DNA from 3 places in the Pantoea sp. PA1 genome. Region 3 is predicted to be linked to each of the others. Evidence: riboswitches for the same ligand, from Rfam matches in the RefSeq annotation. Region 3 holds a riboswitch; each other region holds the start of a gene.

The links. A riboswitch is a leader RNA that binds a small molecule or an ion and turns the genes downstream of it on or off. The one in region 3 is predicted to bind thiamine pyrophosphate.
Region 1: another riboswitch for thiamine pyrophosphate. It lies ahead of thiM (hydroxyethylthiazole kinase); the one in region 3 lies ahead of AC1V0D_RS15280 (FAD-dependent oxidoreductase).
Region 2: another riboswitch for thiamine pyrophosphate. It lies ahead of thiC (phosphomethylpyrimidine synthase ThiC); the one in region 3 lies ahead of AC1V0D_RS15280 (FAD-dependent oxidoreductase).

Annotation. Positions count from the first base shown of each region.
Region 1 covers NZ_JBXGEE010000001.1:1,799,137-1,802,408, reverse strand. The annotation lists gene ahpF (alkyl hydroperoxide reductase subunit F) at 1-177, shown strand, start outside; gene AC1V0D_RS08775 (AEC family transporter) at 241-1,200, opposite strand; gene AC1V0D_RS08770 (hypothetical protein) at 1,300-1,497, opposite strand; TPP riboswitch at 1,804-1,900, shown strand; gene thiM (hydroxyethylthiazole kinase) at 1,935-2,732, shown strand; gene thiD (bifunctional hydroxymethylpyrimidine kinase/phosphomethylpyrimidine kinase) at 2,719-3,272, shown strand, end outside.
Region 2 covers NZ_JBXGEE010000011.1:15,830-19,101, reverse strand. The annotation lists gene hemE (uroporphyrinogen decarboxylase) at 1-29, opposite strand, end outside; gene nudC (NAD(+) diphosphatase) at 70-840, opposite strand; gene AC1V0D_RS21750 (Rsd/AlgQ family anti-sigma factor) at 930-1,436, shown strand; TPP riboswitch at 1,590-1,690, shown strand; gene thiC (phosphomethylpyrimidine synthase ThiC) at 1,778-3,272, shown strand, end outside.
Region 3 covers NZ_JBXGEE010000003.1:384,462-387,733, reverse strand. The annotation lists gene AC1V0D_RS15290 (alkene reductase) at 1-1,105, shown strand, start outside; gene AC1V0D_RS15285 (ArsR/SmtB family transcription factor) at 1,122-1,439, shown strand; TPP riboswitch at 1,547-1,667, shown strand; gene AC1V0D_RS15280 (FAD-dependent oxidoreductase) at 1,752-2,735, shown strand; gene thiS (sulfur carrier protein ThiS) at 2,725-2,922, shown strand; gene AC1V0D_RS15270 (thiazole synthase) at 2,925-3,272, shown strand, end outside.

The DNA.
Region 1 (3,272 bases), on a different contig from region 3:
AACAAAATGGGCGAAATCATCATCGATGCGAAATGCGAAACCAGCCTGAAAGGCGTCTTCGCAGCAGGCGACTGCACCACCGTGCCGTACAAGCAGATCATCATTGCCAGCGGCGAAGGTGCGAAAGCGTCACTGAGTGCCTTTGACTATCTGATCCGTACCAAAACGGCTGAGTAAGTTTCATCAGCCAGGCAATAAGCCCTTCAGCCCCAGTGCTGAGGGGCTTTTTTTATGCGCCTGTTAATAGCCCGCCAGCGTCATCAGCATCATCCATACCGGCGTCGTCACGGCCGCAAACACCGTAGAGAAAAGCATACTGGCCGCCGCCGGGCCGGTAATGACATTGAATTTCTGCGACATCAGATAGACGTTAACCCCGACCGCCATCGACCCCAGTAACACCACCACTTTACTCTCCAGCGGGGGTAGACCGGTCAGCCACGCGATAGCCCATACCGTCATCGGTTGCAGAACCAGCTTCAGCAGGCAGATCGTATAACTCTCTTTTAAACCCTCCCGCACCCGATAATGTGCCAGGCTCATGCCCAGCGTGACCAGCGACAGGGGGGCCGCCAGCGAGGCCAGCATCCGCAGCGGTTCAGCGGCGATCTGCGGCAAGGGGTGCTGAAGAAAGCTCCAGGCCGTGCCGCTGAGAATGCCGACGATCAGCGGATTTTTCAGCACGCCGATCAGGGTGCGCCAGAGACCTGTCAGGGAAAAGCTGCCCTGTTTTGCCCACTCGACCGAAACGGTCAGCAGGGTCCAGAGGATGAGGCTGTTAAACACCAGCACCAGCGCCACCGGTGGCAGCGCTTCTGGCCCGAGCAGGACGGTAGCCACCGGGATCCCCAGCATCACGTTGTTGGAGAAGATACCCCCCAGCGCAAAGACCGAGGCGGCCACGCCGTCAAGCTTAAACAGCCGCGTCGCCAGCAGGCGTCCCACGATAAACACCAGCAGGCAACTGCCAAAGAAGGCCAGCAGCAGGCGCGCATCCACCGGCGGGCTTTGCGAGAAGGTACTCATCACCCGAAACAGCATGCAGGGCAGCGCAACGTTAAACACAAAGCGGTTCATGCCTTCGCTGATGCTGGCAGGCCATTTTCCGAAGCGTGTCAGCCCATATCCGAGCAGGATCAGGATAAACAGCGGGGCTGACAGGTAAATCTGATGGCTCAGGCTTTCAAACAGCAGTGGCATAAGAGGCGTCTGGGTAAACCATGGATAGTTATCAGACTAACAAATCGCTAACTAACTGTTAACTCATCCCTGCTTTGGAACAGGCCGTCGGGCGGGCTGTCAGCCTAACCAGCGACGCGCCTGCTGGTCACTGATGTCCCGGTAATAAACACGATGGATGGTTTCGCCGCAGCCCGCACAACGGGCCGAAATATAGGTGGAAAGGTAATGTCGGCCATTAGGGGCGATGGCGCCCTGGCGTTCGATTTGAATATCCTGCCATCGATGGCGGTGAGGAATAAGCGCTGACAATCGCATCATACATCCTGAGTAGTATGAAGTTCCGCTTCAGGAGTCGATAACTCCATGAAATAAAGTGTTTTTTTACAACGGTGTTTCGCGCAGGTTAATTATTATGAAATGGTCAGAGTCCGAGCGATGGCCAGGGCTCATGAGGCCTGACAGCAGAAGTACCTCTTAAGAGGTATCCCTGAGGCCCGCAGCATTAAGCCTTTTTTTGCACCATGGAACGTTGATCGGGATCATGCGTAAGGTTCCGTTCCGGTCATTTCGCTGGCGGCTGTTGCTTGCTTTCAGAGAACGGCTTGCCTATGCTGCAAACCGTAATTCGACTCGGGGTGCCCTTCTTTGTGAAGGCTGAGAAATACCCGTATTACCTGATCTGGATAATGCCAGCGTAGGGAAGTCTGATGCCTGACCGCATTCGCCTTCTTGTCCGCCGGTTGGGAGCTACGATGATACAGCCATCTCAACACCTTTCTGCCGCGCAGTTCGCGCCCCTTCTGCACACCTTTCGCCGTCAGTCACCGCTGGTGCACTGCATGACGAATGACGTGGTGCAGAACTTTACCGCCAACGTCCTGCTGGCACTCAATGCGTCACCCGCGATGGTGATCGATGCTGACGAAGCGGCACAGTTCAGCGGCTTTGCGGATGCCCTGCTGATTAACGTCGGGACGCTGACGCGCGAGCGTCAGCGGGCGATGCAGGCAGCGGTTAGCGCGGCGCGGGAGGCGGGCACGCCCTGGACGCTCGATCCGGTCGCAGTCGGTGCCCTGACGCTGCGCAGCGACTTCTGCCAGCAATTATTAAGTCAGCAACCGGCGGTGATACGCGGCAATGCGTCAGAGATTCTGGCGCTGGCGCAGCAGGCCAGTGGCGGACGCGGCGTGGATACGCTTCACCCGGCAGATGCGGCGCTCGACGCGGCGCGGCAGCTGGCGAAAGAGTGGAACTCGCGGGTCATCGTCACCGGTGAAGTGGACTACGCAACCGATGGTCAGCGCACTTTTGCCATTCGTGGCGGCTCTCCCATGCTGACGCGGGTCGTGGGAACCGGCTGTGCGCTCTCGGCGGTGGTGGCCGGGTTCAGCGCGCTGCCCGGCGATGGCCTGCTGAATATTGCCGCGGCCTGTCAGGTGATGGCGACAGCCGGTGAAAAGGCCGCGGGGCAGGCGAATGGGCCGGGCAGCTTTGCCACGGCGTTTCTGGATGCACTCTGGACCCTGGAGGGCGATCATGAAACGCATTAATGCCCTGACCATTGCCGGCACCGATCCCAGTGGTGGCGCAGGGATCCAGGCCGATCTGAAAACGTTCTCGGCGCTGGGCGCTTATGGCACCAGCGTCATCACTGCGCTGGTGGCACAAAATACGCAGGGCGTGCAGGCTGTTTATCGCATCGAACCGGACTTTGTCGCCGCCCAGCTCGATTCTGTGCTGAATGACGTGCGTATCGACAGCGCGAAAATCGGCATGCTGTCAGAAACGGCTATCGTGGAGCAGGTGGCGGCGCGGCTGAAGCAGGCGGCGATCCCTTTTGTGGTACTGGATACGGTGATGGTGGCGAAAAGTGGTGATGCGCTGCTCTCACCGGACGCCGTTGCCAGCGTTCGTGAGCGGTTGCTGCCGCAGGTTTCGCTGATCACTCCAAACCTGCCAGAGGCGGCGGCCCTGCTGGGTTGCGCCATTGCCACCGATGAGACGGAGATGCGCGAACAGGGGCGGGCGTTGCTGGCGCTGGGCTGTCAGGCTGTGCTGATGAAAGGAGGGCATCTTACAGCGGCGGAGAG
Region 2 (3,272 bases), on a different contig from region 3:
AAATAACGATCGTTCTTCAGTTCACTCATCTCAACACTCTCTCAATAACAGGCGTGTAGTGTAGCACTTTCACACTTCAGCGCGGCACAGGGCGACAGTATCTTCAATCAGGCGGCGTGCCACGGTGCCGGGTGGAGGCAGCAGGGGAAGGTCATCAAAACGGAACCAGGCCGCATCCAGCAGCTCTTTGCCATCATGCTGCAGATCGCCGCTGTCATACTCCGCCATGAAGGCGGTCATCAGGGATTGCGGAAAGGGCCACGGCTGAGAGGTCACATAGCGCACGTTTTTGACGCGGATGTTGCTCTCCTCCATCACTTCGCGGGCTACGGCCTGCTCCAGCGTCTCACCGACCTCCACAAAGCCGGCCAGCACGGTATAGACCTTGTTGCGATGGCGGGCATGATTTGCCAGCAGGATTTCATCACCGCGACGGATAGCCACGATGATGCAGGGGGCGATTTGCGGATAGTAACGCTCACGGCAATGACTGCACAGGCAGGCAAATTCATGCCTGCTGTGATGCATTTCATGGCCGCAGTAGCCGCACCAGCGATGAGAGCGGTAAAACTCCGCCAGCTGCACCCCCCGCCCCGCCAGCTGAAACAGTCCGACATCCTGATCGATCAACTGCCGCACGGAGAACATATCGGCAGAGCGTGACGCACAAATCAGCCAGACATTTTCGCCCTGCCACTCTCCGATAAGGCGTGCTTTACTGCCAGTCAGACCAAAATTTTCGGCGTTTCCGTGGGGTAAATCACCTTGTGGCAACCAAAGTTTCTGTTCATGGCTGACAATCCACCATCCAGCGTCTACGCTTGAGATTTCGCATTGCATTTATTTCGTCATCCTTAGCGTCAAATCGTACGCTGAAGCCCTGATGTTAAGTGTGTTGATAAACAACTATAACTCACATGGAGTCAGATATGCTTAACCAGTTAAACGTCCTGGCTGAACGCGTAGGTGGCAGTAATGAGCTGGTCGATTCCTGGCTCGAAGCCCGTCGCCAGCTGCTGGTGACCTATTATCATCTGGTCGGCCTGAAGCCCAACAAAGAAGCCCTGACCCGTCTCGATGAGCAGGCGCTGGACAACTTCTGTCACAGCCTGGTCGATTATCTTTCGGCCGGTCACTTCAGTATTTATGAACGTGTTATCAGTGAAATGAACGGTGACAGCCCGATGATTGCGGCTGCGCAGATCTATCCGCCACTGGAAGCCAACACCGAGCGGCTGATGCAGCTCTATGATGGTCACCTGCAACAGGCGATAGACGATGAAAACTGCATGACTTTCCAGCAGGCGCTTTCAGAAGTGGGCGAAGTGCTGGAGTCGCGCTTCACGCTGGAAGATAAGCTGATCCAGCTGGCATGGGATAATCAGCTGGCTACCCCGCCGGTTGCCAATGACAGTCAGATTGCCCGTCCCGCTTAACCGGTATCACCACCAAAAGGGTTGAGATTATCCACTCGCCCTTTTATGCTGAAGAGGTTCCGAGGCCACTACGCCGACGAACCTTTTTTATTTTTTGCTGTGAAAAACACGATTTTTACGCCCGATCTGCCGGTCAGATTGGTGTGTAGAAAGCGCTTCTTGTCGGAGTGCCCAGCCGGGCTGAGACCGTTAATTCGGGATCCGCGGAACCTGATCAGGTTAGAACCTGCGAAGGGAACAAGAGTAAATTTTTACGGTATGCCAGCATTCTTATGCTGCCGATACCGCTACTCCTTCCGAACTCCGGACAAGCATCGTTCCCCATGAACAGGAAGATTGCTATGTCTGACCCAAAAATGACCCGTCGTGAACAACGTGCCCAGGCGCAGGAATTTATCGATTCCCTGCAAAGCGGCAGTGCATTTCCCCAGTCCCGTCGCATCTGGATAACCGGCAGCCGTGACGATATTCGCGTTCCGATGCGCGAGATCACACTAAGCCCGACCCACACCGGTGGCAGCAAAGCGCAGCCGACCTATGAGCCAAACGAAGCGGTGCCGGTTTACGACACGGCAGGTGCCTATGGCGATCCCGCAGCACAGATCGATGTTCATCGCGGCCTGGAAAAACTGCGCGCCCGCTGGATAGCGGAACGCGATGACAGCGAATACCTGCCACAAAACAGTTCCGGCTACACCCAGCAACGGCTGGCTGATGAGGGGCTGGACCATCTGCGCTTCGATCACTTACCGACGCCGCGCCGGGCCTGTGCAGGCCGCCGCGTCACCCAGCTGCATTATGCCCGCCAGGGGATCATCACCCCGGAAATGGAGTTTATTGCGCTGCGGGAAAATATGGGCCGTGAACGGATGCGCAGTGAAGTGCTGCTGCAACAGCATCCGGGCCACAGTTTTGGCGCGCATCTGCCAGCCAGCATCACACCGGAGTTTGTGCGGCAGGAGGTGGCAGCCGGACGGGCCATCATCCCTGCCAATATCAATCACCCGGAATCGGAGCCGATGATTATCGGCCGCAACTTTCTGGTTAAGGTGAATGCCAATATCGGTAACTCGGCGGTCACCTCCTCCATTGAAGAGGAAGTGGAAAAACTGGTCTGGTCGACGCGCTGGGGTGCCGATACGGTGATGGATCTCTCTACCGGCCGCTATATTCATGAAACGCGCGAGTGGATTCTGCGGAACAGCCCGGTCCCCATCGGCACAGTGCCGATCTATCAGGCGCTGGAAAAAGTGAACGGCGTGGCCGAGGCGCTGAACTGGGACGTTTTCCGCGACACGCTGCTTGAGCAGGCGGAACAGGGGGTGGATTACTTCACGATACACGCTGGCGTCCTGCTGCGTTATGTCCCGATGACGGCGAAGCGGCTGACCGGGATCGTGTCGCGCGGCGGATCGATCATGGCGAAATGGTGCCTGTCGCATCATCAGGAGAACTTCCTTTATCAGCATTTCCGGGAGATTTGTGAAATCTGCGCCGCTTACGATGTGTCACTGTCGCTGGGCGATGGTCTGCGGCCGGGTTCGATTCAGGATGCGAACGATGAGGCCCAGTTCGCTGAGCTGCGTACCCTGGGCGAACTGACGCGTATTGCCTGGGAATATGATGTACAGGTGATGATTGAAGGGCCGGGCCATGTGCCAATGCATATGATCCGCCGCAACATGACCGAACAGCTCGACCTGTGCGATGAAGCCCCCTTCTACACCCTCGGCCCGCTGACCACCGACATCGCACCGGGCTATGACCACTTTACCTCCGGAATCGGGGCCGCCATGATTGGCTGGTTTGGCTGCGCCATGCTCTGTTACGTCACAC
Region 3 (3,272 bases):
TACCCCCCTGAGCCTGGGCGACCTTCAGCTCCGTAACCGCATCGTTCTGCCGCCGCTGACCCGCTGCCGCAGTGAGCAGCCAGGCAATGTTCCCGGTCCGATGATGGTGGAATATTATCGCCAGCGCGCCGGTGCCGGACTGATGATCACTGAAGGCACCCAGATTGAGCCTCGCGGGCAGGGCTATGCATGGACGCCGGGGATACACAGTGAAGCGCAGATTGCGGGCTGGAAAAAAGTCACCGAAGCAGTACATCAGGAAGGTGCCACTCTTTTCTGCCAGCTCTGGCACGTGGGGCGGGTGTCCCATAATGAGCTTCAGCCAGGAAAAGAGGCCCCGGTTGCGCCGTCAGCGATAGCCGCCGATAACGTCCGGGTCTTTATTGAAACCGGACCGGGTGCCGGAATGTTAACCGCGCCCAGCGAGCCGCGGGCACTGACGAACGCGGAAGTAAAAGAGATTGTGGCGCTTTACCGGCGGGCGGCGGAAAATGCCAAAGCGGCCGGGTTCGATGGCGTTGAGCTTCACTCCGCCAACGGCTATCTGATTAATCAGTTTATTTCTGAGCACACCAACTTCCGCACGGATGAATATGGTGGCTCGCCTGAGAATCGTCTGCGTTTTCTGCGTGAAGTGGTTGAAGCGGTAAGTTCGGTCTTTGGCAGTCATCGTGTCGGCGTTCGGTTTGCCCCGCTTTTCAGCAGCACGGACGAAGATCGTGTCTATCTGGGCCTGGTCGAAAGTGATCCGCATGCGACTTATATCCGCGCCGCGCAGCTGCTCAATGAGCTGGAAATCGGTTATCTCTCTATCGCCGAGGCGGACTGGGATAACAGTCCTGACCTGCCGGAGAGCTTCCGGATTGCGCTGCGGGAAACCTTCCGCTCGCCCATTATCTACTCAGGCCGTTACACCGCCGAAAAAGCACAGCGGATGCTGGATAAAGGCTGGGGTGACCTGTTTGGTTTTGGCCGCACCTTTATCGCCAACCCCGATCTGCCCGCGCGGATTAAAGCAGGCAATCCGCTGAATCCTGTGGATCACGCCTCCCTGTATGGCGGAACGGAGAAAGGGTATACTGACTACCCTGTTTATCCATCCTGATGTTTTGTGAGGCGGCATGTCACCCGAAGAGGCCCTGAAGTTACTGGCCAATCCCACCAGAATGGCCGTGCTGATGTGGCTCAAAAACCCTGACGAAGCGTTTGCAGGCTATGCCCAGCTCTATCCCTTCGACCAGTATGGCGTCTGTGCCAGTCTCATCCAGAACAAGGCGGGCTTATCGCAGCCCGCCACCTCGTTATGCCTGAAAGCCCTGCAGGGTGCCGGACTGGTGGAAACCAGCAAAGTGGGTAAATGGACCTACTATCGCCGTGCCGAACCGCGTATTCGGGAAGTCACCGACGCGGTGACGCACTCCCTGCAGGCGCTGCTATAGACGTCGCCGCGCGCCTCTGATCCGGTAACGACATCTTTCCTTGTTTCTCTCTTTCTGCGTCGCGCCCCTGCACACTGCTTGACGAAGCTGTTCGCTTCACTTACAACTAAACCCGTCAGGGGAGTCTCGCCGGAGAGACTGAGAGGCTGATAGCGCACCCGCGCGGCTCAGCGACCCTTAGAACCTGACCCAGTTGATACTGGCGTAGGAAGACGGGTATCGCATCAGATACTTGCCGCAGGAGCGCATTCGCGTCGCTTCTGCCTATTCCCTCTGTATCACGGGTCTTCGTTAACGGATAACGAGGCGAATGTGACCCACTCAATCCTGAATCTCTCTTCTTCCGGAGCACGCAGCCAGGGCCGCTGGTCGGTGCTGGGCAGCGGTGTCGCCGGACTCTGTGTCGCCACCCTGCTGGCGGAACGGGGAGAAGCTGTCGAAATTATTACTCAGCCTGACTGCCGGGCAGCCTCGCACTGGGCGGGCGGCATGCTCGCGCCCTGGTGCGAGGCAGAAAGTGCACCGCCAGAGGTGATCGAATGGGGCCAGCATGCCGCGGGCTGGTGGGCAAAGCGTGTGGATGGTGTGGTGCAGCAGGGCACGCTGGTGGTTGCACCGCCGCGTGACAGCCGTGAGCTGACGCGTTTTGCCAGCATGACGCAGCAGCATCAGTGGGTGGCCCCCGGCGACGTTGAACCGGCGCTGGAAAACCGCTTCGCTCGCGGCCTTTTCTTCGCCCGGGAAGCGCATCTCGACCCGCGTCGGGCGCTGCAGCAGCTGCAGGATACGCTCAAAGAAGCGGGCGTGCCGTTTCACAGCGGTCAGCCCGGCGGAAAGATTATCGACTGTCGCGGCATCCATGCCGCCGATCAGCAGCCCGCGTTGCGTGCCGTGCGCGGCGAAATGGTGATCCTCCATACCCCCGATATTTGCCTCTCCCGTCCCGTCCGGCTGCTCCATCCGCGCTTTCCCTGCTATCTGGTGCCTCGTGCCAATGGGCACTTCATGCTGGGTGCCACCATGGTCGAAAGCCATGACAGCAGCCCGATTAGCGCGAAAGCGATGATGGAGCTGCTGAGCGCCGCTTACAGCCTGCATCCGGCGCTGGCTGAAGCACGGATCGTCGAGAGCGGTACCGGGTTGCGTCCTGCTTACCGGCAGAATCTGCCGGAGGTGCGCTACGAAAATGGCCGCTTCTCGCTCAACGGCCTCTACCGACACGGCTTTTTACTGGCCCCGATAATGGCTGAAAACCTTATGCGGCGACTGACTCAGGAGACACCCCATGCGAATTGAACTCAACGGACGCGCGATTGAAACCGACGCAACGACCCTGGCGGAGCTGATGCAGGAGCAGCAGATCGATCCGCGCACCGTCGCCACCGCCCTGAACGGTGAGTTTGTGCCGCGCACCCGGTACGCCAGCCAGCGACTTGAGGCCGGGAATCAGCTGGAAATTCTGTCCCCGATGCAGGGAGGTTAATCATGTTCTATCAGTTTGCACCGACATCCCGTTTTCTGCTCGGCACCGCCGGTTATCCCTCGCCGGAGATTCTGCATCAGGCGATCGACGCGTCAGGCGCGGAGATCATTACCGTCAGCCTGCGACGGGAGGGGCAGGAAGGCGCGGCCTTTCGCACGCTGCTGCAACAGCTCAACAAACGCATTCTGCCGAATACGGCCGGCTGCCATTCGGTAAAGGAGGCGGTCACCACGGCGCAGATGGCGCGTGAACTGTTTGATACCCCCTGGATCAAGCTGGAGGTGATTGGTCATGCCGATACGCTGCAACCCGACCCCTTTGCGCTGGTGGAAGCCGCCCGCATTCTCTGC